4 regions of the Desulfosediminicola sp. genome follow, and region 1 is predicted to be linked to each of the others. Evidence: riboswitches for the same ligand, from Rfam matches in the RefSeq annotation. Region 1 holds a riboswitch; each other region holds the start of a gene.

What was found. Region 1 has a riboswitch for thiamine pyrophosphate ahead of thiM (hydroxyethylthiazole kinase). Riboswitches for the same ligand answer to the same signal wherever they lie in the genome.
Region 2: linked by a shared signal. The riboswitch ahead of ACN5NT_RS05300 (NRAMP family divalent metal transporter) and the one ahead of thiM (hydroxyethylthiazole kinase) in region 1 are both predicted to bind thiamine pyrophosphate.
Region 3: linked by a shared signal. The riboswitch ahead of thiC (phosphomethylpyrimidine synthase ThiC) and the one ahead of thiM (hydroxyethylthiazole kinase) in region 1 are both predicted to bind thiamine pyrophosphate.
Region 4: linked by a shared signal. The riboswitch ahead of ACN5NT_RS08780 (thiamine ABC transporter substrate-binding protein) and the one ahead of thiM (hydroxyethylthiazole kinase) in region 1 are both predicted to bind thiamine pyrophosphate.

What each region holds. Positions count from the first base shown of each region.
Region 1 is NZ_JBLXGE010000014.1:39,069-46,416, forward strand. Features, by position in the region: gene ACN5NT_RS19695 (ABC transporter substrate-binding protein) at 1-473, opposite strand, end outside; gene ACN5NT_RS19700 (ABC transporter permease) at 460-1,209, opposite strand; gene ACN5NT_RS19705 (ABC transporter ATP-binding protein) at 1,206-1,961, opposite strand; gene thiE (thiamine phosphate synthase) at 1,964-2,602, opposite strand; gene thiM (hydroxyethylthiazole kinase) at 2,643-3,455, opposite strand; TPP riboswitch at 3,628-3,719, opposite strand; gene ACN5NT_RS19720 (RNA recognition motif domain-containing protein) at 4,195-4,458, shown strand; gene ACN5NT_RS19725 (cold-shock protein) at 4,616-4,819, shown strand; tRNA gene ACN5NT_RS19730 (tRNA-Gly) at 5,154-5,228, shown strand; gene ACN5NT_RS19735 (hypothetical protein) at 5,352-6,347, opposite strand; gene ACN5NT_RS19740 (coenzyme F420 hydrogenase/dehydrogenase beta subunit N-terminal domain-containing protein) at 6,920-7,348, opposite strand, start outside.
Region 2 is NZ_JBLXGE010000002.1:540,664-548,011, forward strand. Features, by position in the region: gene ACN5NT_RS05285 (PAS domain S-box protein) at 1-526, shown strand, start outside; gene ACN5NT_RS05290 (Hsp70 family protein) at 1,280-2,557, opposite strand; gene apaH (bis(5'-nucleosyl)-tetraphosphatase (symmetrical) ApaH) at 3,130-3,954, shown strand; TPP riboswitch at 4,137-4,238, shown strand; gene ACN5NT_RS05300 (NRAMP family divalent metal transporter) at 4,390-5,595, shown strand; gene ACN5NT_RS05305 (hypothetical protein) at 5,592-6,131, shown strand; gene gltS (sodium/glutamate symporter) at 6,232-7,348, opposite strand, start outside.
Region 3 is NZ_JBLXGE010000016.1:11,193-18,540, reverse strand. Features, by position in the region: gene ACN5NT_RS21080 (OsmC family protein) at 1-529, shown strand, start outside; gene ACN5NT_RS21075 (crotonase/enoyl-CoA hydratase family protein) at 847-1,662, opposite strand; tRNA gene ACN5NT_RS21070 (tRNA-Asn) at 2,057-2,132, opposite strand; gene thiC (phosphomethylpyrimidine synthase ThiC) at 2,504-3,832, opposite strand; TPP riboswitch at 3,888-4,002, opposite strand; gene ACN5NT_RS21060 (acyl-CoA dehydrogenase) at 4,325-6,094, opposite strand; gene ACN5NT_RS21055 (TetR/AcrR family transcriptional regulator) at 6,235-6,810, opposite strand; gene ACN5NT_RS21050 (sugar phosphate isomerase/epimerase family protein) at 7,289-7,348, shown strand, end outside.
Region 4 is NZ_JBLXGE010000004.1:261,219-268,566, reverse strand. Features, by position in the region: gene ACN5NT_RS08800 (GNAT family N-acetyltransferase) at 1-252, opposite strand, end outside; gene ACN5NT_RS08795 (thiamine diphosphokinase) at 367-1,026, opposite strand; gene ACN5NT_RS08790 (ABC transporter ATP-binding protein) at 1,068-2,132, opposite strand; gene ACN5NT_RS08785 (ABC transporter permease) at 2,184-3,899, opposite strand; gene ACN5NT_RS08780 (thiamine ABC transporter substrate-binding protein) at 4,193-5,242, opposite strand; TPP riboswitch at 5,369-5,478, opposite strand; gene ACN5NT_RS08775 (hypothetical protein) at 5,717-5,971, shown strand; gene ACN5NT_RS08770 (hypothetical protein) at 6,063-6,617, opposite strand; gene ACN5NT_RS08765 (TraR/DksA family transcriptional regulator) at 6,601-6,942, opposite strand; gene ACN5NT_RS08760 (amino acid permease) at 7,163-7,348, opposite strand, start outside.

The DNA.
Region 1 (7,348 bases):
AGCGTCAATCCCTCTTTTTCCAGCATTACTTTCAGCAGCACGGTTTCGAACCCGCCAACAGAATAGCCGATGGTCTTGCCCTTTAAATCGGCGATGGTTTTGATCGGCCCATCCTCCAGGACGACCAGTGAGTTCAGCGGAGTCGCCACTAAAGTTGCAATACGGACCAGCGGCAATCCCTGTTCGACCTGCATATGGTGTTGATGCTGGTATGATACGGCAATATCTGCTTTACCGGCTGCAACCAGCTTGGCAGGGTCGTTAGGGTTCGCTGGCGCGATAAGCTCGACTTCAAGACCTTTTTCCGCAAAGTACCCCTTCTCAAGTGCCACATAGAGCGGGGCGTGATCAGGGTTAACAAACCAGTCCAACAGCACCGTCACCTTCTCTGCGGCCATAGTCTGAACCGGGAAAATGATTGCGGCAACAGTCAATGCCGCCACGGTATTACGTATTTTTTTAAACACTTCCATCTGTTTTCTCCCAAAAAAGAATATACACAACAAACTTGTCCACAATGAAATAGAGACCGAGTGACACCAAAGCGAGAATCAGCAGTGCGGCAAACATCACATCAACCTGCATTCTGGCATTGGCATGCAACATATAGTACCCCAGCCCTGAACTTGAACCGACCCACTCACCAACCACCGCACCTATCGGGGCAACAGCGGTCGCAACCCTTAAGCCTGAACCAAAGGCCGGTAAAGCTGAAGGAATCACAATCCAGCGCAGTACAGCGAGCGGCCGGGCTCCCATAATACGCGCCAATTCAAGAAGCTCCCGGTTCGTACGCTGCATCCCATAATACAACGACGATGTGACCGGAAAGAAAATAATCAGAACAGCCATGGCGACTTTAGACGCCATACCATAACCAAGCCAGAGCACCAGAAGAGGTGCCAGGGCAAAGACCGGAATAGCCTGGCTCACCACGAGTACAGGTAAAAGCCAGCGTTTTACCAGGGGCTGCAGAAACATGGTGAGTGCACATATGCTGCCAAGGACGGTTCCGATAATCAGCCCCAGCACTATTTCGCTGAAAGTTGTGAGCAAATGGCCCTGCAGACTTGACCAGTGCGTTACGACCGCCCTGGCAACAGGAATCGGCCCGGGCAGGATGAACTTCGGCACTCCGCTGAGCACCACCACCAATTGCCAGAGGAGCAAAAGTCCTGCAGCAAGAATAACCGGGCGCAGGATTCTCATATCTCCTCCATAAGCAACTTCAACAACTTCACATACCCCTGCTGAACCTGACCGTCCTCAGGATTTCTCGGTGTTGCTCCATCCATTTCAATAGAGGCGACAAGCCCTGCAGGCCGTCCGCGCAAAACCATCACTTTGTCACCAAGACGCATAGCCTCCATTGGATCATGGGTGACCATCAATACGGTTTTCCCCCTGGTGAGTCTGGCAGCAAGATTCTGCAGCTTCAAACGGGTCAGGGCATCAAGAGCCGAAAATGGCTCGTCCATCAAGATTACCGGCCTGTCTTCCAACAGGGTTCTGAGCAACGCCACACGTTGTCGCATACCACCAGACAGTTCGGCGGGTAGTTTCTCACCCTGATCGGCAAGACCCGCTTCATCTAGAAGGTGTCCCGCCATTTCGCGCAACTCCGGGGTTATTTCAGAGCGCAACCTGGCTCCAAGAAGCACATTTTCCTGCACCGACAGCCATGGGAGCAACAAATCACTCTGCGCCATCCAACTGATCCCCGGATTTTCGACGCCATTAAAGTGAACCCGCCCGCTGTAACTGAGGTCTGGATTACCTGATACAATTTTCAACAATGTCGACTTTCCGCAACCGCTAGGACCGAGCAGGCAGGTACAACTACCGGCCCCAATTGTGGCACTGAAATCGCTGAACAATAACTCTCCATCAAACGACAGGGAAATCGAGTCAAAATGAATAGCAGGCGGAGTGGTACAACTTTGCAAATGAAACTCTTGCATACTTAAACGATCCTTTTTGCTGAAGTCACCTGCTGCAATAGCTCACGGGCCGAAGCCTCGGGACTTTCAGCAGCAATGATCGCCGAAACCACCGCCACACCATCTGCGCCGTGCTGAATGACATCGGCTGCATTGGCAGCAGAGATCCCACCAATGCCCACCAGAGGCAGTTGTACGTTGTCACGGATTATTCGAACCCCTCCCAGGCCAAGAGGCTTGGCAATATCTGTTTTAGTCGCTGTGGCAAAGACCGGGCTGATGCCGATATAATCAGCCCCTTCCAGCTCGGCCCGCCTGGCGTCAGCCAGGGATTCCGCCGATATACCTATTATCTTCTGGCCTCCCAGCAAAGAACGGGCATCCTTTATATGCATGTCATTCTGGCCGAGATGCACACCGTCTGCATCGCATGCAAGTGCGACATCCACGCGGTCGTTGACAATGAGCGGGATCCCAAGTGGCCTGAGATGTTCAACCAGCCCCCTTGCCTCCTCCACAAATTGGCGTGTGGGCAGATTCTTCTCCCTTATCTGCACGCAACTTACTCCACCGCTGACTGCAGCAACCACGATATCTGCCAGATTACACTCTCCGGCCATCTCCCGGTCTGTAACCAGGTAGACTGAATAGTTCAGCTTCATAAAGTGCTTCCTTTTCAAATGCTGCAAGACTCGAATTTGTTCATGGACAAATTCGACAGCCTGTGCGGAGATCTTCCGGCGTAATTGTGTAGAGACTGTCAAGAAGGTTGACCATGAAGCTCCCCGGTCCTTTGGATATTTCACCTGCCATTTCTCCAGCCAGACCGAAATAGGCCAAAGCTGTGGCGGTAGCCATGACCGGATCATCGTCTACCGCATTGAAAGCACCAATTATGGTTGTTGCCGCACAGCCGGTGCCCGTTACATAAGGCATCAGCTTATGCCCGTTTTCAACGCGAAGCACCCGCATGCCATCGGTAACAAGATCCACCGGTCCGGTAACTGCCAGGGTAACTCCTAGCTCCCCGGCAAGAATCCCTGCAACGCCTGCCGCATCTTCCACGGAATGAAGCGCATCGACGCCTCGTGTTTTAGAATCAGCATCACGCAATGACAGTACCTCTGAAGCGTTACCGCGGATCACGGTTACCTGCGTATCAGCAATAATTCGTTTGGCGGCAGCAGTACGAAGTGCAGTTGCACCCGAGCCAACCGGATCAAGCACTATCGGAGTGCCCAATTCGGACGCTTTCCTGCCGGCCTTCACCATTGAATCGACCCAGGCATCAGTCAGGGTGCCAATATTGAGTACTAACGCTCCGGCAAAGCCGGCCATCTCCTCAACCTCATTTTCGGCATGGGCCATGACAGGCGACGCCCCTGCCGCCAGAAGCACATTGGCTGTTGAATTCATCACCACAAAATTGGTGATATTATGAATAAGCGGATTATTAGCTCGAACTTTCTGCAAGTTTTCTGCTGCACGTTCAGCAGGAGTGCCGTTCCGGGACATTGGTTCCCTCCTCGGTAAATTATTGCCGTTGGAGCTGGCAATATCTGCACAGCAAACGCCCATGACAATCTGGTGTTTACAGGCACGTTAAATGAAAACAGGAGGCAACAGAAAAAGAGATGTCTGAGCGGGATTGCTCAGCCGAAAACCGATGAAGAATCTGATATGAATACAACAATCATCCGTGCATCCCTACGCTGGCGTTAACCAGATCAGGTTCAAAGGGTATCATCTCAGGCTTATCAGCCACCCCTTGCAAATTATATTGAACATTTATAGAATATCATAAATGGAATGTCAAATGGTTGGTTGACAGCGAAACTACTCACAACATTTGCGTTAATACTCCCTGCAACCTGTGGCACTCATGCAGCAACCCCAAACACCTAACATGACTTATCCGTTGACAATATCTAAGGAGACATCTATATTTCTTAATGTATTCTGCTGAAATTATACAGCGTCGAAATCGTGTTTCTTCCAGGCCGAAAATCGCGGGTTTAATCCCTCCCACCCGATACTGCCCGACACATTCATGGACACCTGAAAATTTCACCAGTGGCAGCAGCAATAGCTTTCTCATGGGGACTATCAGCTTACCGGTATGGCCTGGATTCTGACACCCTCATTCTATAAATCAAGATCACGCTTCGTGGTTCTCGACACCTTACTTGCGGCCCTATCGCATTTTGTTGCCGACAACATTTCGCCGCTGGTCACAGCAAACAGGAGATCCTGAGTGAAGCTCTTTATAGGCAACCTGCCCTATGATATCAGCGAGAGCGAGGTATTAGCTCTATTTACCCAATACGGAGAAGTCGTCAACGCAAACCTTGTGACTGACCACTTCAGCGGACGATCAAAAGGCTTTGCCTTTATTGAAATGGGGTCTCGAAGCGAGGGACATAAAGCCATGGAAGATCTCAACAGACACGAGTATAAGCACCGTCAACTCGTTTGCCGTGAAGCCAAACCTCAGAAAAAAGGAAAGAAACGCAGATAAAGCCGTTATCATACGGTACTGCTTTTTGAATAAATAGCAGAAATATCAGTACAGAATTAACCCGTGAAGCGGGTTAAGACTCGATATCCTGGAAAAGAGAATATCGAGTTTGGAAAACGGGGCAGTTTCGCCCCACACTAACACAGGAGTTGTCACAATGGTTGAAGGAACAGTTAAATGGTTTAATGATGCCAAGGGATTTGGATTTATCGAGCAGGATGGTGGAAAGGATGTCTTTGTTCATCACTCCGCAATTCAGACTACCGGCTTCAAATCACTCGCAGAAGGCGAGCGCGTGAGTTTTGAGGTCACTGAAGGCCCTAAAGGCCCTTCAGCCCAGAATGTAGTTAAGATCAAATAAACTGCCAGAGGGGGTTGGCTGCAGAACAGCCAACTCCTTTGACACTGTAGTGATTTGATATACCTCGAAGTAACTTACTGTTTCCCGTCTTTCAGAGCAGCCTTCCTGTTATTCCAGAAGAAACCAGTTCTTAGCTTAGAGACCTAAGATTCACCCGGTTTTGATATTTCCTGCAGTTCAAATACAAGATCAGCCTCAGCATTAGCAAACGAAATACGTCGTTCTGATCCACTTTACCTGGTAATTGCCGACCCTGCCGAATTTCATACAAAAACTACCACAACGTCTTAGTTGACAACCCCAAACAAGAACTTTATACTTCTTCAACTTTCTTGCGGGAATAACTCAGTGGTAGAGTGTCAGCTTCCCAAGCTGAAGGCCGCGGGTTCGACCCCCGTTTCCCGCTCCAGAATTGCCAAAGGCTTACGATCTATTCGTAAGCCTTTTTTGTTTAAAATAAATTCAGCAGCCGATGCAACGGAAACGATAGATGTTTCTCTACCCTGCAATCTACAATCTTATTCACCCGGAACTAAAAATAGTATCCCATCTTAACTAAAGCAGAGTAAGACTCCCAATCCGCCCCGTTGAATTTGCTTTTGTAAATTGTGCCATCGGCCGCATAGGTTGTTTTTGTCCCCGAATCAGTACTCATGTTGTAGTAATAGAATTGAAGTCCCAGATACCAGTTCCTGGTAACGTCATATCGATATTCAGTATTGAGACTGACACCGCTGCCATCCGCATCATGCTCGAAGCTTGTCGGCTGCATCAAATCTTCTCTCAGGTTCCAGGTCGCGTCAGCCTCATAATCAAGCCAGCTATATTCAAACCCGACTATAAGACTGTGCTTTACAGCTGGTCTCCATTCCAGCTCTATTCCGATCCAGGGCCCGCTCCAGTCACTGTCGTAACTGCTGTCCAGCCCGTCAAACGGTCCTGGGGGCCAACTGATTCCATCCTCATCAATGTATAGCTCCTGATAGCCATTGGTCATTTCAAACTCCTGGGTGTGGAATGCGTAGCCAATCACCGGGATGAAGCGCCAATACGTACCTGGTTCCTGAAGAGCTACATCAAAGCTATAGCCCAACCCGAAACTCCCATCAAAAACTGAACCGTCGTCTGTATCTGCATAGGAACGTGAATATTCCATTGTCCTGTTATCGCCCTCGTAATCCGAATCGCGACTGTCACCGGAATAAATTGTGCCAATTAAAGCATGTGCACGGAAATATATATGGGTTTCAGTACACCAACGCACATCACCGGTCAGGACCATGCTCTCCACAGAATCCCACTCCAGCTCTGACAGAACGTTTGGAGTGCCCTCAAAACCAGCTATGGTAAAAGAAAGTTGGTCGTTTCGATACCCCAAACCAATGCTGACTTCAGGCAAAAAAACAGGTGTACTGTTTTCATCATTATCATTCGCGAATACCACCCGCTCCAGGGCCATTACAGTGATTATGGGCAATAGCATGTAGATTGCGACCAGCACACGTCTTTCTGACCATTCTTTAATCATTTAATCCCCCCGGTTCTTGAGATGTTTTACAATAACATTCCAGCAGTATTTAAAATGATATGAAAAGCGATCGAACTGATTTGAGAGCGTGATATACCCGGGCTCAAAAAGAATCGTGAGCCATAAAAACTACAACCGTATCCCAGTCTCCCTGCCTCCCTGCATTTGGCGTAGCGAAAACTGATCCATTTCCATGCTATTACCGAATATTAGACAAGTACGTCTCTTATGCACCACTATCAACAGAATCAGAACAGTCACCAATCCTTCATACCCGATAGCACCCGGCAGCTTCCCTTCACACCCGGCTTACAAAAGCTTGAAGCGTCGCCGTTTTAAAGACTGTCTGATACGGATCAAGGGCACCCTAAAATCAGAAGACAGGAATTTCCATAAAGGTAAACGAACTACTTTCTTTTTCCCCAGCTTCATAAGCAAGGAATCTATCCTTTCCTTTATTTTTTCCGCAGAGACAGTTTGAGGAGCCTTTCTGTCGCAACTGGGTTCCAGGGTGGTAGCGCAATGTAGCCCAATAATTACATTATTTTTTTAAACAAGGCCGGAACTTCATGCTAAAGCAGCCGAAGGCCATGCACCTGACAGGGCAAGGCGACAATAGCATAGCGACCCGTTAAATTGCGTAATTTCGCCAACAATGAATTAACCGGGATTACAACATATTTTGACTGCTGGCTCTGCCGTATCTCATCGTAACCTTTCGCGATATATAATTCCCCGCGGCATGGATTTTCGCGACTCATCCTGGTAACGATACAACCATCAATCGTTCCCTCTTTCTGCATGTTCCACAAGAGGGCGGATACTACGCCGCCACTGGCTCCACCGGTCCTGAGTTTTTCATCGGTCGCATAACCAATAGTCGACTGCAGAAAATGGTCGTCAAAATCTATAGTTGCTTCTTTATGGCCAAAGGTTATCTCAGACAGTTCTGCAAAATTTACACTGCCGCCCGCACAAACCTTGGCACAAAGTCCACATTG
Region 2 (7,348 bases), on a different contig from region 1:
CCTGATGGGGGGCGGTATCTGCGTTGCCAGCCAGGAAGGGGTGGGAACAAGCTTTTACCTGAACTTACCTTTTTATCTTCAGGAGCAGAGTGCTGATAACGTTTCTTTGCTTGATTCCCTGGAACAGACAAAAAACATCGGTTCTTTTAATGCCCTGATCATCGAAGATGATTTCGTCAGCAGAATCGTCATATCGTCTATGTTGGAGAAAATCGGAGGCAAAACTGACCAGGCAGGAACCGGAGAGGAAGGTTTAAAGCTGCTACGGGAAAAGGATTACGATATCGCGTTTGTCGACATCCAGTTGCCGGGTATGAATGGTTTAGAGGTAACCAGGACACTTCGCGCCAACCCTATCGCGAGCAAGGCGAATATTCCGATTATTGCGATGACAGCAACTGCAATGGCCGGCGATAAAGAGAAGTGTATACAAGCCGGCATGAACGACTATATCACCAAACCAGTCGAGACCAACTTCTTACATGCGTCTGTTCAAAAATATGTCGGTTTACAGACGAAGCTCTAAGCTCAGGCCCGGAGCTGCTGAAAGGATCGTACCCGATATGTGAGGAAGGTTTCTAGATATCCTTACGGAATTGCCTTGAATTGCAGTCATGGTTTGCCCATCTGGTGCACAACAGTCAAAGAGCAGAAGATAACCGGGGCTGCTGGTCTTATTTATACCCCCTGCGGTTCACCTTCGGATTCACGCTCTTTCACATCATGCAAGCCATAAAAGTCGTAAACCGATTAAGAACATTAGCGCCAGAACAATTAGGCGAAAAAGTTCCTGCGATACTCTTTTATTTTGAGCATTACCCAACACACCTCCAACAATAATTATTGGAGAACGTACCAGAACAAGGACTAAAACCTGGTCGGTGATAATTTTACTCCCTCAGAATCGGCGTATTGCAAGTGCCGAACCCGAAGTTTATGCAAGCTATCAGTCATTTCTAGTTCTCCAGCTTATAATTCCCATGATTAACTGCGTATAGACCGCACTGGGACGCAAACGAAATTAGATGAGAGCTACGCACAAACTCACTGTGGATCCCAGCTTACCCCTGCAATGTGGTGCTTGCGACGCTCAGCTGACACGTAATAAACTCCTACTTATGAGCATTACAAATGCGAACAACCCAAAAAAGCCGGTGACAATCACAATTGTGATGGCACCGGTTTAACCTGATGGAGGCAAATCTAAAAGGGACTGACTAAAATTACACGAGTTGATACAACTAATTCCACTCTGACCCTTTTCGTTACAAACCATGAACTACATATATTGATTGCCGCAAAAGCCGAGCCCCTGGCCAACACTGGTAAACGCATCTGTATTGATAATCTTCTCTCTTCCGAAGGTGGCGGTGAGATAGCTGTTAATGAGAGGGACATTTGATGTTCCACCTGTCAACATCACTTTGTCTATCTGGTTGTTACCGAGACCGGCGCTGCTGACCGTGGTCTTTATCGAGTGTATGATACGCTCGATGTCGTTTGCTATGGTCTTATTGAATTGAGTTATGGTAACCGGCTGGTGGACTGAAATATTGTAGTCTTTATACTCAATCACCGTCTGCTCTCTGCCGGAAAGTTCAATTTTCGCTTTTTCAATCGCCTTAAACAGTGAATAACCATGATTGTGCTCAATCAATGAAATGAGGTTCCGAATGCATTGTGGCTCGTCGGCAAACCGTTCTATTTCATGCAGATATCTCATCGTTTTGGGGGTATTGAGCTGCGGAATTAAATGCCATTTTCGCAGTCTGTTCATTATCGAACCGGGCATACTGACCACGTTCCTGGTCATGGGGTAGGAAAGCTTGACATTTTTACCGAATGTTTTGGCGACCTCTGACCACATCAGGCTTGAATCAAGGGTGTTACCGCCAACAGTACAGCCGCCGAGAGAGAGGATATCTTTCCTTCTCTCAAGGTAACTTTTTTCATTTCTGCCGCAGGCTTTAAGAACGGAAAAATCTGAAGTACCACCACCAAAATCACAAATGAGAACGAGCTGCTCCTGATGAGCGTCTAATGTCTGTTCATAAAAGCTTGCAGCGGCAACCGGCTCATATTCCAGATATATATTTTTGAATCCTGCCAGTCGTGCAGCATCCAGGAGGCGCTTCTCGGCCAGTTCTTCCTTCTCTTTGTCTTCTGAAAAGACTACAGGGCGACCAATCACCGCATCGGTTATCTCACTTTTAAGATAGTTTTCGCCCTTCGATTTTATGTGTTTCAGTACAAGGCTGACGAGCTGCTCCAGTGAATGTGTGGTGCCTGCTATGTCGGTGCTTTTGAAGTTAAGATCTGGCAGATATGTCTTCACAGACTGAATGTATCTGCCTTCCGCATCAGTTTCTATATATCGCTCAATTGCCTGCTGGCCGAAAAGGAATTCTTTTTCGAAATAATCATAGAAGATAATTGATGGTAAAAGTTTTGTGTTGGTGTTGTGTTCATCAAGCTCAATTGCTTCTGTCTGCCCATCAATATTTACTGACAGTGCTGAATTCGATGTGCCGAAATCGATGCCGAATATTGCACCCATTACCATAACTCCTTTACGTACTGGCATTTCCGCTGATAAGCGGTTTCACAAATGCTCGACTCAATAATGATATGTTAAACACACCCATAAAGTGGGCATAGTCCTCAATCTTTCTTGCAGACACAGTAAACCCGGAACACTGCCTTACATGAGCGATGTCGTGTGAAAATGTTAGTAGCTGCAAAACAGAAGGGGCTGTTTACAATATGACGCGGTAAACAAGTCAAGAAAAATAACGATTATTTGAATAGTGCAGACCTATGCACGTCGCCTTCTGTTCAAGCCATCTACCGGAGACAAAACAGGTTTTTGGTAGCTTTATAAATTTATATCGTGGTCTGCCCCGGTTTAATTGGTGTTTGATTGTGACTCCGTTTGATTATCACCCTCCAGCCTCATCCCGTCCACAATGATTAATCTGTTTACAGTATTGGCAGCAATGCTGTAGAAACACCCTTTGAAATAAGGTCAGGGCGATGTGTCCTGCGTAATGTACATGGCCTGATGTTTGCGTCTTAAATCGAACACTTCTTCCCGGCGCTATTCAACGGTTCCAACTGAGTGAGGTTATTTTGTCGACATATATTGTGGGAGATGTGCAAGGCTGCCTTGCTGAACTCAAGCTGTTGCTTGAAAAAGCAGCCTTCAATCCACAGCAGGATAGTATCTGGTTTGCCGGCGACCTGGTCGCCAAGGGCCCTGAATCACTAGAAACATTACGATTCGTGCACAGTCTTGGGGACAGTGCAACCGTCGTTTTAGGCAATCATGATCTGCACCTGCTCGCGGTCTCCCTCGACCTTGTTCCACCTAGGCCCAAAGACAAAACCGCACCGATCCTGACCGCGCCTGATAAAAATCAACTGCTTGACTGGCTGCGTCAACAACCGTTGCTGGCAGAGCATGATGAATTTGTCATGTGTCACGCCGGGATCTCCCCCCAATGGGATCTACCGACTGCCCGAGACAATGCGCGGGAAATCGAGACCCTGTTACGCAGTGAAAACTGGCCATGGCTTATTGAACAGATGTACGGCAATCAACCGGATTCCTGGGATCAAGAGTTATCGGGTATAGAGAGATACCGGTATATCATCAATGCCTACACCCGGATGCGTCTTTGCTTCAGCGACCAACGTCTGGATATGAAATGCAAGCTGTCGCCAGGCAAGATCAACGGCAATGGCCTGCATCCGTGGTTCGCCTCACCTCAACGTATCGCCCTGGAAAAAACAGTGATTTTCGGCCACTGGGCCTCCCTGGAAGGATGCCACGACAATGATAACAACGTCATCGGGCTGGATACTGGCTGTGTCTGGGGCAGGTTCCTGACCATGCTGCGCTGGGAAGATCAACACTATTTCCGGCAACCGGCACTTTCTGCCAATCCGCAATAAACCAGCCACCGCTCATCTGCTAAGACTGCACCATTCAGACAGCGCCACCACCCAGCGCATCAGCTGTTTTGCATCCGGGCAAGAAACAAGGCCAGCTCAGAATCATCGGTCAGCTAGCCCGCTGTTTGCCGCCCATGATTCAAAATGATTTGCTTTTTAGTTGATAAATCATTAGTAATTCCACGTTCCGATTGGGGTGTTTTGCAATGTCTGCAGAGCTGAGATCATACCCATCGAACTTGATACAGTTCACACTGTCGCAAGAAATTCGGAGATCGCTTTTCCCGCTGGAATGTTCTTTCCGGCATCGTAGAAAGCTTCCCCTTCCTTAGACAGTCTCGCTATCATGAACCATTTTACCCGAAAGAAAAGAGCGTTCATGAAAACCGGAGCAGCCGTTGCCGGCTCTCCAGAACTTAAGGAACAGAAGAGCCCATGCCAGTCAAATACGTTCGATATGCAAGAGAGATGGGGCCAGCGTGGATTATCAGCGCAGTTGCCTGTGGCCCAGCGACATTAGCCAGCGTGGCCATTGCCGGTGCCAGTTATGGATATCAGCTGCTGTGGGTAGTGATCCTCAGTGCGGTATTCGGCACCACCGCACAGTATCTGGCGGCCAGGGTAGGCATCCTTGAGGGTCAGGGGATTATTGCCGCAACGGAAAAACACCTGGGGAAACGCTGGGCATGGGTACTCACGGTAGACGCGCTGCTGGCAACCTGGCTGGCGGCAATGGTGCTCATGAGCGCGCTGTCGGGCATCACCTCTCTGGTTACCGGCGTGGACACCCCATTTTGGGGCATGTTGTACGGCATACTGATCTCGGTATTTCTGGTGCGCAAGGGATACCGGAAATTTGAAACGCTCTGTAAAATCCTGGTGTTCTTTGTCGTTGCCTGTTTTGTGGCCACGCTCTTTATGGCGGAACTCTCTCTGCCTGGTATTGTTCAGGGGCTTCGTCCCAATCTTCCCGGGGGGCTCAACGCGGCCATGATGATGGCGGCTATCATGGGCGGAGCCGTTCATGTCACCATTATCGGCATGCATACGTACAATACCAATGCCAGGGGCTGGAAACAAAGCGAGCTTTCGCTGGCCCGGTTCGACACCTTTACCTCCATGGGCCTGGCCCTCGGTCTCTACAGTGTGGCCATTTTTCTGGTGGCGGCAGCGGTTCTCCATCCTAACGGCATAGCGGTGACCAGTGCCACGGACGCGGCCCTGGCCCTCAGGCCATTTCTGGGGGACAATGCGATGAAGATTTTTATGATCGGGTTGTGGTGCGCCACCTTGACCACCCTCTCCCCCACCTTTATGGCCGGGGCCTATTTTATCTCGGACAAGATGGGATGGGAGCTGGATGTCAGGGACAAGCGCTTTGCGGCTGCCATAATAGCAGGCTGCCTGGTCAGCATGCTCGGCCCTTTCGTAAAGGGCGGCTTTTTCCTGCTCCTGCCCCTGATGCTGGCTTTAGGCCTTACCGGCACCCCGCTGATCATTGCGATCATTCTCTACCTCTTGAACAGGTCTGACGTCAGCCTGCGAAATTCAGCACTGCTGAACCTGATGGGTGGCCTCACCCTGCTGGTCACCTCATTTCTGGCAGTACGGTTTCTGCTTACCAAAATCGGGATCGCATGATGACAACTGACCATATTGAACAGTATCTCAACCGGCAGACGCTGATTGCCGGAGATGTCAATTCAGGCAAGACCACCAAAACCGGCCTGATTCTGCAGCGGTTTTTAGAGGCAGGCTATGGCCGGCAGATGGCTGTTCTGGATCTGGCCCCGGCAACGGTTGCCGGAATCGGCGGCAAGCTTGCTCTTGATTCCGGCACCCCGGTTCTCTATCTGACCGCCGACATTGCCGCCCCGCGTTCCATGGGCCGGGACGCTGCCCACACCCTGCAGCTGGCCACGGAAAATGCGCGAAAAATAGAAGAGTTGTTTGAAGAGTTCAGGGCAGACAGACGTGACATCCTTTTTGTCAATGATGCCACCCTCTATCTGCAGTCCGGCAAGTTTGACCTGTTTCTCAAGACGCTGGAGATGAGTGCCACCAGGATCATCAACGCCTACTATGGCACAACTTTCGCCGAGTCAGACCTGACCCGGCGGGAAAGACGGCTATCCGACAAATTGATGGACGCCAGCGACCAGGTGATCCTGCTTTAGCCCAAATTTCTCATGAGCCCATACAGCACAGCCTGAACTGAAGAGGAAACCGGGTTGGCACCTCATTTCAAGGTCTGCCCCTCCCCTTCCGGACCCAGAACTAAAAGTTTGATAAAAAGAACGGAATCATCACCGCGTTCACAAGATCTATAAAGAATGCGCATACCAGCGGCACAATGACAAAAGCCAAATGAGACGGGCCATAACGCTTTGAAACCGAGGACATATTCGCCATTGCGGTTGGAGTCGAGCCGAGAGAAATACCGCCAAAACCCGCACAGACGACAGCGGCATCATAAGTCTTACCCATTGCCGGAAAAACGATAAAAAGAGTAACCAGCACTGCAACCAGTAATTGCGCTGCCAGAATGGCTAATATCGGTCCGGCTAAATCGACCAAAGTCCATAATTGCATACTCATCAGCGACATGGCTAAAAAGGTGCCAAGAGAAATATCTGCAAGCAGGGCGATGGAGGGTTTTCTGCTTGGCCATCTGGTCCCCGACCACCTCGGGAATGATTCCGGTATACAATTCGTTATGATGATGCCCGCGAAAAGACAGGTCACAAAAAGAGGTAGCTGCGGGCCCGCTTTACCTATGGCTTCATTGAGGATCAAGCCGAAGATAATACACACATGAATTGCCAGCACCGAATCGAGAAATGCCAGATAGTCTATCTTCTCATCAGCTTTGTTTTCATCTGACACCCCGACATCCATTGCCTCCTGCACTGCCGGCTTGAGGTTATAGCGGGTAATAAGCAATTTACCGATCGGGCCTCCCATGAGACTTGCCAGTATTAGGCCGAAAGTGGCACAGGCAATGCCGATCTCCATAGCATTGGATATTGCATAACCCTCCGCCACCCGCGGCGCCCAGGCAATAGCGGTGCCATGCCCGCCAATAAGGGAGATAGATCCACCCAGCAAGCCAACCTGGGACTGCAAGCCAAAGAATTTCGCCACGCTGAGACCGGTGATATTTTGTACAAACATGTACCCGATGGTTATGACCAGGAGGATGATGAGCGGCTTACCACCGTTAAGCAGATCTTTCAGACTCGAATTTATACCTATGGTCGTAAAAAAATAGACCAGCAGGACGTCCCGTGCCGCCAGGTCGAACTCAATTTCCACTCCTGTCGCCAGATAGACGACTGCAATCAGCACAGAACAGATCAGGCCCCCTGTGACCGGCTCGGGAATACTATATTCC
Region 3 (7,348 bases), on a different contig from region 1:
ATTCAGTACGATAGAGCTCATTAAAGAAAAACCAGAAATTGCTCAGTTTAAATTTTGTGCAACAAATCGATGGATCGACGGTACTCATAATAGAGCGACGATAAAGAGTTTTTATGGTGCCTGTCAGGACGATGATACCCGGGACCCTATAGTTTTCGAAATAGATGAACCACCTGTTCTTTGCGGAAACAATTTGGGTGCCAATCCAGTTGAGTATCTTCTTGTGGCTCTGTCAGGTTGCTTGACGACAAGCCTGATAGCACATTCCGCAGCATTGGGGGTTCAAATCAAGGGTGTGAAATCCAGATTTGAGGGAGATTTAGACCTTCGCGGATTTCTTGGAATGTCAGAGGAAGTCCCTGTTGGATATAAGGCTATTCGTGTGTTTTTTTCAATTGATGCAGATGCTTCAGAGAGTAAAAAAAAGGAACTTCTTCTGATGGCTCAGAAATATTCACCTGTTTATAATAGTATTACTAAGCCTATTACGGTGACCGTGGAACTGGATAGCAATTGGATTGATATGTGACCCCCATGGGAGAGGATTATATCCTCTCTGACTTAGGATACGGTCAATACTTCATTGTAGAATCTATCTGACAGTTAGAGTGATAACGCAAGACTGAACATACCTCTGCCTGCAACGAATATCTTCGCTCTACACAGATGATTCACACCCCTTTGTGTAGATTCATATTCTGATTTTGAAGATACTTCCTGAAAATCTTGAGACTCGCTACAAAAGAGGTATCAGGCCAAATGGAGCCTTGCTGGTGGGATGTGTCCAGCCTGTTCACGATTTCGAGATGTAATGAACAAGATGAACTCGCCCTTTTCTCCTCTCTTCTACCTGAAACTCTTCCTCACTATATAAGGTTTCGGCCCCTTCTCCTTGTTCATGCCGTTATACATGGCGATCCGCTGGTTCTTGCCGATAAAGAGGCGCAACTGGGTCAACCTTTCCCAAAATAGCGCCATCCTGGTGTCCTTCTTCCAGGCCTTTTTGAGCAAGAACTTACTTGCTGCAACCGCATCCGGGCTCTTTTCGCAGATTGTCCGGGCAAGTTCTTCCGCTTCAGCCAACGGCTCATCACTCACCTTACTGATCAGCCCATATTCCGCCCCTTCAACTCCTGAGAAGAAACGGCCGGTCATGGTCAGTTCCTGGGCAATATCGACCCTGGTCAGGCGGGACAAGGTCACCATGCCGCTCATGTCGGGGATCAGCCCCCACTTCATCTCGAGGATGGAAAGTGTGGCCTCCGGAGTGGCAATACGATAGTCGCAGGCCAGAATGATCTGCATGCCTCCACCGAAGCAGTTGCCATGCACAGCGGCGATAACCGGAATTGGCATATCCCGCCAGACATGGGCAACGCGCTGGAATACGTTGTCTTTCGTCCATGGCAGCTTGGCAAAGAATTTCGGCACCATAAGTGGATTTTTCGCCACATACCCAAAGTCGAGGCCTGCACAAAAAGAAGGCCCATTACCTTTCAGGATGACGCAACGAATCGACCGGTCCTTACGAATCGTCCGGGCGGTACTGATGATCGCTTTCAACATCGCTTCATCCAGGCCGTTATGTTTGTCAGGTCTGTTTAAGGTCACATACGCAACGTGATCACGAACTTCTAACTGTACTCTGTCGGTATCGGTCATGGCGGCTCACTGGTATTGATTAGAAACATTCCGTTTACGTTCACGTAATATATTTATCAAAATGTGAATTCATTTGCCCGTATTTTCTGGTAATTTTCACTCGAAACGTCAATGAACCTAAAAATAAAACTTTTGGCTCAATCAGCTGTAATATAGCTATTATTGTTCAGCGGCACCCTTCGGCATTCTGAAAAGAAACAGTGAAGGAGAAACAGGCACAGAAGGTTTGACAGCTTTAACGTCCAGACTCAAAGCAGCAACCAGAACTGAGATAGAACGCAAAAAAGGCCGAACACCCTCTGGATGTTCGGCCTTTTCGGCAATGCTGGCCAGGGGAAACCCCTCTGGCCTATATGAAAAACACCCCGATTCCGGAATCGGGCTGAGTGGACACTGGCTCCCCGGGACGGACTCGAACCGCCGACAAGGTGGTTAACAGCCACCTGCTCTACCAACTGAGCTACCGAGGATTAGTCGAAATAACTCCACTAATACGTGGATTTATCCTGAAAAAAACGTTGCACCCCCCAGACAGGGGAGGGCAAATTACACCATTTTTTTTATGGCTGCAAGTTTTTTCACTCTCTCTTTTCAATTTCTCACACCAAAGCATGCAAAGTAGCCCCCAACAACCGCTGTACATACTGGCTTCAGGCAGGAAATAGGAAAAAAATGCGCCCTGTAACTCGATTCGTTTTGGTTACTGATGAAAACAAAAAAAAACAATCCCCAGACTGTTGAGATTGCGGCTTTATTGTTTGGTACCAAGGTCGGAGCCAAACAGTGGAACTCCATTCGGCTCTGTCCCGAAAATGACATTAAAAAGCTAGTACTTCCGCTGTTATTGAGCTGACTTGCAGGCCGTCGCCTTGCTTGCTTCTTTCCTTTGATCCATCATTTTATACGCGCAAAATTCACCACACATAGTGCACGCACCATGGGCTTCTGCCACCTCTGCTGTTGCACCTCTTCGTTTTCTGGCCAGATCTGGATCAAGCGCCAGTTCGTACTGTTTTTCCCAGTCCAGATTTTTTCTGGCCCGTGACATCTTGTTGTCCCACTCCATGGCGCCGGGAATACCTTTTACGATATCAGCAGCGTGACCCGCCAGACGGGTTGCCATAACACCTTCATGCACATCTTCTATGGTCGGCAGACAGAGATGTTCGCTGGGGGTTACATAGCAGAGAAAATCCGCACCGGCACTTGCCGCTATAGCGCCGCCGATTGCACAGCTTATATGATCGTAGCCTGGTGCGACATCGGTCACCAGGGGGCCGAGAACATAGAACGGCGCACCATGGCAGAGTCTCTTCTGTAACTGGATGTTGGTCTTGATCTGGTCAAGCGGCACGTGGCCAGGTCCCTCGATCATCACCTGTATACCGGCATCCCAGGCACGCTGCGTCAGCTCACCAAGGGTCAACAGCTCATGGATCTGGGCCCTGTCTGTTGCATCGGCAAGACAGCCCGGGCGGAAACCGTCACCCAGCGACAGAGTTGCGTCATAAGGCTTTACCAATTCCAGTAAGCGGTCAAAGTATTCATACAGGGGATTTTCCGCATTATTGTGCTGCATCCAGGCGCAGGTAAAGGAGCCTCCGCGGGAGACAACCTCCATGATGCGTCCCTCGTTGTCCATCTTCTCAAGTGTTGCCCGGGTAACACCGCAATGAACGGTGATGAAATCGACGCCGTCCTCAAGATGTTTCCTGATACCGTCAAAAATATCATCCACACTCATATCGACGATGGCTTTTCCTTTTCGAACAACGGTGTCGCATGCTGCCTGGTAAAGAGGAACGGAACCGATACAGATATCGGTTTCGGCAATGATTGCCGCCCGGATTTCATCGATCGGTCCGCCGGTGGAGAGGTCCATTATAGCGTCAGCACCTGCGGCTACTGCTGCTTTTGCCTTGGCAAGTTCGTTCTCAATGGAGGTATCGTCTTTACTGGTGCCGATATTAGCGTTGACCCTGGTTCGGATTCCCTTCCCTACCGCCAGCGGCTTTCCGCTCGTTCGCCTGTTGTTCCGGCATACTATTGCCGTCCCTTCAGCGATTCGATCTCGAAGTATTTCCGGGTCGAGACCGGCTTCTGCTGCTGCTATCGATACGTCCTCGGTCACGTATCCTTCACGCGCCAGTTCCATCTGTGTTTTATACATTGTTGTGCCCCATAGTGAAGATATCGAAGGGTTCGATCGGGGCGCGGCAGGATGCAGCGGACGATTCGACCGTTCCCTCCGCCGGTATTATCCGGATCAGGTTCAAAGGGTCGATTCGTTATTCTACGAAAAACGAAACTCTCAGTCCGAAGACTCCCCCAGGTCAATAAGCATGCAACTCTTTCTGATGGACAGTTGCATTGAACATTTTCCCGGGAAACTACCAGTCGCTCCTCGCCAGGTCAAGCTTTTGGTATGTGCAGTTCTGCGATAAGAGAGGCGTTATTTTTGAGAGCGTTGAGGATGGTGTGGATAAGAACCTGGCCTGCAAAACAAAATAGCAAATGTCCAATCAGAGTTCTTTCCCACAAATAATCGACCACTGTAATCGTGGCCGATCTCGAATGGCGCGGGCACCAGCTTTTATCGTCACCTGCTTCAAACAAAGGTGGGGCGATAACCTGCCCCCACTTTATCAGGCTATGCCGTAGATCATGGATTCATCTCATACTGGTCTTTCATGCTATACACATACGTTTCCCAGATGTGCTGCAGCTGCTTCGGGTTCACTGCCGGGCGTTTTACCATCCTGGTACAGATCCTCTGCTGGATGAAGCTGGTGGAGCCTTTGGTATAAAGTTGCAGGGCAAATTTCGAGAAGTCCCGGATCATGACCTCAAAAATCTGGTCGATGAGTGCCGGGTCAATCTTCATCAACTTGGCGTTTTCGAGGATCAACTGGCCATACACCACGAGGGTGAACAGTTCGCCGAGGTTGAGCAGAAAATCAAAATCCTTGATCTGTTGCTTGCTGGGCTTGCCGACAACCAGCAGGATCTTTAACAGCCTGATTTGCTTTTTGAAAATTTTGACGTTGGGCGAGTTGAACTCTTTGTAAATCGTGCGATAATCGTGAAAGCGTGTTTTGCCCAGGCCCTTGGTCGCCCCCTGCCTGAAAAGAAAATCGTCATTTACCGGCGCAGTTTGCCGCGGCGTTTCGCTATAGCTGCCCGGCTTGAAAAAATAATTGGCCATGAATTTAATAATAAGCGCCATGTTTACATGAACGGTACCCTCAAGTTTAGGGAGCGCCCTGATATCTCTGGCAGCCATCTCAAAGTACATATCCTTTTCAAAACCTTTGGCGGCAATAACGTCCCACAGTGCGTTGACGACATCTTCGCCCTGGGTCGTCACCTTCATCTTGACCATTGGCGTAAAGAGCAAATAGCGCCGGTCCTCGCTACCTGCAACGCGCATGTAGTCGATGGCCCTGAGAGCAAAAAGCTTCATGGCAGTAAGCCGCGCATATGCATCGATAAAAAGCTGCTGAACATGGACGAAATCGGTGACGTAATGGTCGAAAAGATGGCGGTTGGCAGCGTGGTTGATTGCCTCGTGGAAGGCGTGGCTACAGATGCCTATTGAGGCCCAGCCGAGGTTGAATTTGCCGACGTTGACAGTATTGAGCGCCATATCCCAGGCATCCCGCCCCCTGGCCAGAATGTCATTCTCGCTGATGGGGTAGTCGTTCAGCTTGTATTCTGCGACGTAATTTTGCGAATTTATGACATTTTTTACGAGTTCGTAGTTCTCGTGCTGGGAGTTGACTGCGAAAAAGACATAGTCGCCGGAATCATTGAACTTGCCGAACGTTGAAACCAGGGCCGCCTCGTTGGCGTTGCCGATATAATATTTCGAGCCATTCGCCAGCCAGCCCGAATCAGACTGTGGGGTAAGCCCGACGTCGCTGGTGTAGATATCTGCACCATGCTCTTTTTCCGAGAGGCCGAAAGCAAAAATCTCACCCTCTCCCAGGAGGCGCGCAGTTTTATGTTGAATCTCCTCGTTGTTACTCATCCAGATGGGGCCAAGACCAAGAATAGTCACCTGCCAGGTGTACCAATAACTCAAACCGTAAAAGCCCAAAACCTCGTTGATGGCGCAATTCCTGGACGTATCCCAACGTTTTGCTCCATCACCGAACTTGGCAGGAGTAAGAAATGTGGCAAAGAGTTGCTCCCGATGCGAGAATTCGAGGAAGTCGGCGTACCAGACCCGTTCGTGATCATCGTGCTTGAGCTGCTCCTTGCCCTTGGTCTCAAAAAACTCGATGGTCTTCAGCACCAGTTGCCTGGATTCGCTGTCAAGATGCTCGTAGGACACAGTTTTAGGGTTCAGGAGCAGGTTTCTGGTTACCTGGATACTCTCATCCTGCGCTGAGTCCTGGTTGGTTTTTGCATTCCCGCTATTGAGCAACATGGCAATACCTCCTTCAGGTTATAGATGATACTGATGAACAAGCCGCTGATATAAACTGGTTAACAAGCGTTAACTTTGTGGGCTAAAAAAAATCAGCATGCCTCTGCTCCGGCATGGAACCGATTTTCGCTTTATCCTTGTTATTTCAAGCCATGCAGCAGGCGCTGATACATCCGCCAATATTTTTCCTTCATTATCGTCGGCACATCAACGACCTTTTTTGAAACATACTGGGCGAAAAAGCCGTTACAGGTGCAGAGCAGCAACATGGCGACCTCCTCCGGATCATCGCGGCGCAGGCTGCCCTCAGCCATGCACTCCTGAATTCGTTCCACCATGAATTTCTGGCTTACGGTCGCGTCTTTGGCCAGTACCCCTTTGACCTTATGCTCGACGGTGTGATCCATGGTCAGAAAGAGTATCTCATGATATTTCCGCTGCTCGGTGGCAAAAGCGAAAAAACGCCTGGCTGCGAGATCGAGACGTTCCATCCCGGTTGTGCCGAGCAGGGCCGGCTGCAGGTAGGAATCGAAGGTTCTGAAACCTTCCCGCAACACCTGGTGGTGCAGGGCCTCCTTGTTCTCGAAATGACGATAGATGGCGGTGGCCGAGATGGCCGCCTTCTCTGCGACCTTGCGCATGCTCATGCCCTTATAGCCTTCAAGCAGATAAATGTCGCAAGCCGCATGGAGAATTGTTTGCTTCGTTCCAATCATGTTAACAGCTGTTAACATAGCCTGAAATGTATGGCAAGAATTTTCTCAAATGCATTGTTAATCAATACAATTACAGTGAATTAACCGACCAGTGATATTGCCGGGCATTTCCTGCATCAACAAGGAGGAAGGAATGGTTGGCCGAAACACTCTCCTGCAGAGCAGATGATACGTATTCAACGTGTCCGTTAAAATGGGGGAAGTTCACTCTGCCGAGCAGTCTGCACTTTTATTGACTTTATTGCGTAGAGAAAGGGAGAGATATCCAATGGATGATTGAAAACCTGCGCACTGCTCTTGCCCCTGACAAATCTTAGGCTGAAGTGGCAAGAAGCTAGTCGGATTTTCTAAAAGGCCATCTTTGCTTTACTATATATAATTGGGACTAAACGCTCTGATGGATTAAATTCTTCTATGCGTGCTATTCTTTCAGAGACATTCTCACTTTCAGCTGAGGTGTTACATGCAATATGGTGCCATGAATTTTCCAGTCAGACCGATACTGGAAGAAATCGATATAATTTCACGGTTGGGGTTC
Region 4 (7,348 bases), on a different contig from region 1:
TCTCCTCCGGCACTCTTCAGCAACAAACATTCGCTTAATTTCCACCGCGCTTTCAGAAAACTTTCTGAAACAGCCACAGGCCATGGGCCTACCATCCAGGTAACCAATTATGGCCGGTTCATCGATTTCAATCTGGTTATGCTTTGCATACGTTTTTTGCTCTGGCCCATATCTCTTTACCAATTCAATATCGAGCAACATGGTGAGAAGCTTAAAATCCGCATGGGAACTGCTCGCCTCAACAAACTCCATCCCTCCTCCCCTCAGCATTCATTCAATAAGTTTTGGGCTTCTGCACCCCTGTATTGCAACAACCGTCTCAAGCTTTACTGAAAATGAAACTCCATTGTTAGCCAAATCGTAAGATTACAGTTCTTTTGATATTTCATTTTGATCAGAACATATTACTGCAAGAACCCCTTTGGTAAAAAAGAGCTTTGCACCTTCTCCAATTACCACATTACTCAGCCCTCGACTTGAACCAAAATTCAATGGTTCATCGGCCAGTGGATATTCAACCCCTTCCAATGTTATTGAATGGACATCGCCAACAATTGGGAGCAGAGATACTCTCTCCCCCGATTCCGCATCTACATCATGATTCCCGGGATGCAGTATCTGTATTCTGTTCGAGTGATCATGAATTGATACCTTGATATTAGAATATTTTTCCTGACTGGCCAGCATAAGGTTGCTCAAGCTCATATCCAAGCGACCTCCTATCGCTCCAAAGAGATCTATCTTGACAGCTCCCCTGGACATGGCAAGGTCCAAGGCAAGTTCGAGATCTGTTGCATCTTTCCTGGTGGGATAGCGGAGAATTTCTATTGCTTGCTGTTGATACTCCACAAGCAAATCAGAATCTATTGAATCCAGATCACCAATGAGAATATGAGGCATACAACCGGCCTCAGCACAAAGGTTTGCTCCTCCATCTGCTGCGATAATTGTGTCTGCCATTTGAGCGATATGACAGAATTTCTCAGATAAATTTCCCGAACCATTTGCAACAATCACGACTTGCATGACGATATTCCTGAATTTTGATGAACCATTTTTTCTGCGTATCACTCAGATGGCAGCAACTTGACGGCTGAAGGATTTATTGCCAGCTTTATAAGTGCACCTTCCGGAGGTGGTGCAGGATCTAACGGTAGCTCGAATCGTAAAAGCTCCTCCCCTACTCTCACTTCAAGCCGGTAACTTGCTCCCTGAAAACGAGAAAGAGTTACTAGTCCGGAAATACACGGCCAGCCACGTGGGACCTGTTCCTGTTTCTCTAATACCTTTGCACCATCCGGCCGGATAAGAACAAGATAGCTGGAGTCCGGTTCGAATATGCTATGATCCACGAGCTGCCAAAATGAACCTTCGGGTACACTTCTATCCCTTCCTGACAATCTGATAAGGTTCTTAAAACCCAAAAACTCAGCCACAACCTTGTTTGCCGGGGTTTTATACACGTTTTCGGGACTGTCATATTGTTGCAGGATTCCATCTTTTAATATTGCAACTTTATCAGCCACACTGAATGCTTCTGCCTGATCATGGGTGACGAAAACAGCTGTAACACCAATGGATTTCAAGATCGCACGTATCTCTGCCGTCAAACGATCTCTTAAGGTCCTGTCCAGTGAACCCAGCGGTTCATCAAGAAGCAGCAACTCCGGTTCCGGCGCAAGGCAACGGGCCAACGCCACTCTCTGGCGCTCGCCGCCTGAGAGTTGATCTATCCGTCTATTTTCAAAGCCGGATAAACCAACGAGCACCAGCATAGCTTTTACTTTTTCTTGCACCCTTTCGTGTTCGAGTTTTTGCATCTCCAACCCGAACGCAATATTCTGCCAAACTGTCTTATGCGGGAAAAGCGCATATTCCTGAAACATCATGCCAATTTGACGTTTATGTGAAGCAATTGGCTGCAGGTCTTTTCCATTATAGAGAATGGTCCCTGACTCCTCCCGTTCAAGGCCCGCGAGAATCCTGAGCAAAGTGGTTTTACCTGAACCGGAAGGCCCGAGAAGACAAAGTACTTCTCCCTTTTCCAAAGTAAAACTTACACCTTGAAGTACGGTTTCATCGCCATACCGGCTATTTAAGCTAGTCACTTCAAGTAATTTAGAGGTTTTCATTCTAGTCCTTACCTTGTTACTTTTCACTACAACCCTCTCCGGGCAACCGGATCACCGTAAAGCATTCCGCGATCGATCGAGTTTTGCAATCAACCAGAATCCCGAGCAAGTCACCAGCATCAAAATCGTGCTCATAGCCATTGCCTGCCCGTAATTCATCTCACCAGGCTGGCCTAGAAATCTGAAAATTGCCACAGGCATTGTCGGAGTGTGCGGTCTGGTAACAAAAGCTGAAGCGCCAAATTCTCCCATCGAGATAGAAAATGCAAAAATAGCCCCAACCAGAATTGCCCGCCTGATTATCGGCAGATCAACCTGAAAAAATACTTGAGCCGGTGATGCACCAAGCATTGTTGCTGCTTCCCGAAGCGATTGTGGTATCTGCCTGAGTTGAGGCAAAATGCAGCGAACCACAAAGGGAAATGCCACCAGGGCGTGAGCAATTGGCACCAACGCCAGCGAATCACGCAAATTGAGGGGTGGTGCATTTAAAGTAATGATATAGCCAAAGCCCAGCGTTACGGCAGAAGTTGCAAGGGGCAACATTATCAGAGCGTCCCACAATGTTGTGGAAGATTTGTAACGCCTGATTGAAGTTACAATCTCTTTTCTTCTACCTTGATCAGATGCCAGAAAAACCGAGGCCATGAGCCCAAGTACAACTGCAATCAACATTGCTCCAATACCAAACCCAACACTGTTGGCTACAGCCTTGATCGGCTCAACGAAAAAGACTGAGTGGGCCTCGGTGGAAAACAGCGCTGAATAATAGCTCAGGGTCAATCCCTCTTGCCCCGTAAACGAGCGCAACACCAATGCCATCAGGGGGGTTACCAATAGCAGCAACATAATGCAGACATTACCGATGATCATAAGCCTGGCAAAAGAAGTTACGGGGCGCACAGCGCCCCCTGCCACAGAGTCAGAGTAGAAAGAACTCCTCGATTTAGTGTCGAGCCTGGCGTATATCCACATCAGGATAAAATTGATAGTTATCTGGATGAGCGATAAAGCGGCAGCCATAGGCAGGTTAAACATCTGCACAGCCTGACGATATATCTCGACTTCGATAGTGGCATAACCTGGGCCACCAAGAATGAGAACCACCCCAAAGCTGGTGAAACAGAAAATAAAAACCAAAAGCCCGGCGGACCCAATAGCGGGCAGGAGCAATGGCACGGTAACCCGTAAAAAAGTCTGCCAGGGTGATGCCCCAAGCATCCGCGCCGCCAAACGGAGATTAGGATCGAGACCGGCCCAGTAACTTGATACAATGCGGACAATCAGTGAATAATTATAAAAAACGTGAGCGAGTAGAAAAAAATAGACAGTCTGGTCGAGCCTGATTGGAGGCACGCTGAAATTAAACACATTTATCAGCAAGTCATTCGCCAGCCCATTCTCCCCCAAAAGTGCCCGAAAGGCTGCGGCAACAACAACGGTTGGCAGCACGAAAGGAACCGTCATGACTGCCTGCAGAAGACTCTTGCCGCGAAATTGGTATCTGGCAAAGATATAGGCTGCAGGAAGGGCAATCAGCAAAGTCAGCAAGGTGGAAAGTGCCGCCTGCCAGATGGTGAACCAGAGAATACGGAAATAAACAGGACTGGCGACCAGTTTGGCAAGCCTTTCAGGTTGCCAGCTGCCCTCCGGTAAAAAAGAGAACAGCACGATCTTGGTTAACGGATAAAAATAGAACAGTGCCAAGAAAACCAGAGGCAGGGAAAAAACCAGCCACCGCAGCGAATTTCGAGATTGTTCATTCACCAGTACAACCCCAGTAACAATATACCTTTAACCAGCATTCCCCATGACCACTATGTAAATTTCACCAACATGCAGGTTATACAACCTGCGTAGTCAAGATGTCGCCAATGCCCTGGAGCCAATCCCCTTGCACAGCCCATTAATCTAATTATATTCTCATTTTCCAATCAAACAGGCTGCCTGAATCTGGTGCAACGAACTCCGCGCTTTCCCATACCTGTGCCGATGAGATATCGGGGTTGTGCTTTAATGACTGGTTGTTTTAAAGAATACTCGAGACCCAACATCCGTAATTATCGCAACATCACGTTTGTCCAATCCTCCAGCCATTTTTCCCGATTGGTCTCGATGGCTGCGGGATCGACCTTTAACGGTTTCTCTGCGACTTTTGAATACTTTATAAATATTTCAGGCAGTTTTGCTTCGCCGCTAGCCGGATAGACAAACATTTGCAGGGGAATATCCTCCTGAAACGTTTTGCTGAGCATAAAGTCGACAAATTTTCGGGCAATCGTGACATTTTTGCTCCCTTTCAGGATTCCCACAAATTCGATCTGCCTGAAAGCGTTGTCATCGGTCACTAATGCCACGGTTGGAGCCTCTTCAGGCTCAGTCTCAGCATAATATACAGTTGCCGGTGGGCTGGTAGCATAACTCACCACTATAGGGCGATCCCCCTCTGAAGCAGCTGTGAAGTGTCCGAAGTAGGCATCAGACCACCCCTGGGCAATCAGCACCTTATTCTCACGCAACTTCTTCCAGTAATTAAGATAATCGCCCTCGCCAAACTTGCCTATGGTTGCAAGCAGAAACGCCATACCCGGAGAGGACGTAGCCGGATTCTGCACTGCAATGAGGCCTTTATACTCCGCCCTGGTCAGATCTGTCAGGTCAGTTGGTGGGGCTATCCCCTTTTCCTTAAACCAGGCTTTATCGTAGTTGAGGCAAACATCACCATAACTCACAGGCAACAACCTGTTTTCATTATCCAGCTTTAATTGATCGGGGATCATTTCCAGCATGGGAGACTGGTACGGTTCAAAGATATCTGCACCGATAGCCCTGGATAGAAAAGTGTTATCTACCCCGAAGAAGAGATCCGCCATTGGGTTATTCTTAGAAAGGATAGCCTGAACAAGAGCAGCCCCGGCATCACCTGACTTTAAAAACCGAACAACAACGTCATTTTCTCTTTCAAATTCGGCAATAACTTCTTTACTGACATTAAAACTGTCATGGGTCATCAAAGTTAACGTCTGTCCTGCATGGCACCAGGCAGGCAAAATGAACACGAGAGCAAAAATTAACAATACTCTCTTCAACTTGCAAATCGCTCCATTCATACTTATTTCCTTTAAAGTGAAATTTTGCCCGGAGAAGCTGTTCTGATCTGCAGTTTTTACAATCAGATACTACTTTCGGGCAGAGGAGCGTGTGCAATAAAAAAAGCCACCCCCAGAGCGGAGATGGCTGAAAGCCACACTTTTCCCTCCGCCGGCATTATCCGGATCAGGTTAAGCGGTCGGGTCCTTTCAGACCCCTCTCAGCCTGGTTATTCCAAGCTCCCGCGTATCAACTTGTACTTACAATGATTGACCGTACGATTAATGGTATGTCATGCAGATTAAGCCGGCAACATAAAATTGAATACCTCAACGTATTCAGAGAGTAAACTGTCTGAAGCAGTTACCTGCAGCCAATAAATCGGCCTGGAATTTGCATAATTTGTGACTACATATTATTTTCAAATCAGCTACGCAAAGCATTGCGACAGCTATGAGATACTCCCAAAAATCAACTATACTACTTGAAACACTATGATTTTATCTGATATCTACGCGACCATTTATCAATTTATCGTCAGTTACCCCATCATTGCCGCCATTGTAGGAGTGGTCCTTTTGGTATTCCTCTGGCAAAAGCCGTGGGAATTTTTGCGTATCACTATACTGGTTCTGATAATTGCAGCCGCCGGATACTATTTTGCCTTACTGACAATGTCGGCAGATTATGGTTCGGACCAGAAACGAGCAATTACTACAGAGAGAGAACAACAGTTAGAAGCTAATTAGCCCGAATCCCTCATGCGCACTTCAGGCTAAAGAGAGCCCCAGGGTGATACGTACCACCAGACACCAAGCCGCCTTATTATTTGAAATTACCTCAAGGGATCAGTTGCCAGCAATTGCCATCTACGATTTCTATAGAATCGAGTTCAGAAAAACCGGAAGTGCCATCTGAAACCACCACCAGATCCGCCCTGGCAAGCTGCGCCAACGCCCTCGGTTTTATCTCGCCTGATACAGAACGCACAACAATATGAATAGCAGGATCAACCACCGACCTTAAACTGTTTGATTCACAGACAACAAGCGCATTATCGGGAATTCTTTTCGAGAATTCCCGATACCCTGCCTCTATCCCTGCGTCATCACTTCTAAGATAGAACACTTTTTTCGCACCTGCCCGTAGCATACGGGAGGTATCCTTTGGACCATTAAGGCGATTTTCTTCAAACAGTTTTCCTTCAGGAAAATCACGGCTGTGATCCCCATGATAAAGATGCTCGTCCGGGAAAATAGCAGAGACCTTCAACGCATAGATGTCATATTCAGCTGAAAACGATTGTATCAGGCGGCAGACGAATTCGGTTTTACCAACATTTCTGCCGGCGCCACCAATGATTACCAGATTTATTTCTCTAGATTTTTTCAGCACAGTGCACACAGAAAGGGTTGGCCGGGTCAATCTCGAGACGGCGACCTGCAATCTCTTCATCGCACATGGCACAGTAGCCAAACGCCCCACCTTCAATTCGTTCAAGAGCTGCCTCAATGCGGGTAAGTTGTATCTCTCGCCGTCGCTTGCCTTCAAGTGCCATAGCTTGAGATTGCATGGCATCCATCCTTGAGAGGCGTCCTACAGTTGATTGATCCAATTCGACAGTGCGGGTGGAGGCCTGACCGGCCTTTTTCTGCCCGATCAACTCCTCCCGCTGCTGCAAAAGTAGTTCCGTCAGTTTGTCTATATCTATTCCACTCATAACCAGCTGCCTTTCTGGTAGCAATACCCCGATGAAAAATTCCACTCACTGAAAACTATCAGATCATAAAAAAAGGTTCGCACCTGTCTGCCGACCTAGGACAGTTCAGGTGCGAACAAGAGGTTTCTGAGTCAACGTCAATCGGCATCATAGCTGATTGAACACTTCTTGGAAACACCAAAGCGTAAGACCACCGGATGCAGGTTCTTGGTATCCTAATTCATTGGCGATCTACTCCGCCCCCATCTTCCGGATTATCGTGTTCTGTATTCTCTGCTTCATCGTCTTTAGGCTCTGAAGTTCCTCCTTCAGCTTCTTTGATTGCCAGATCGACTTTAGCCTGTTCACGAGCCATTCTCTTATCAGCAAGTTCCGATTTTTCACGTGCCTGCAGGGCGAGTCGCAA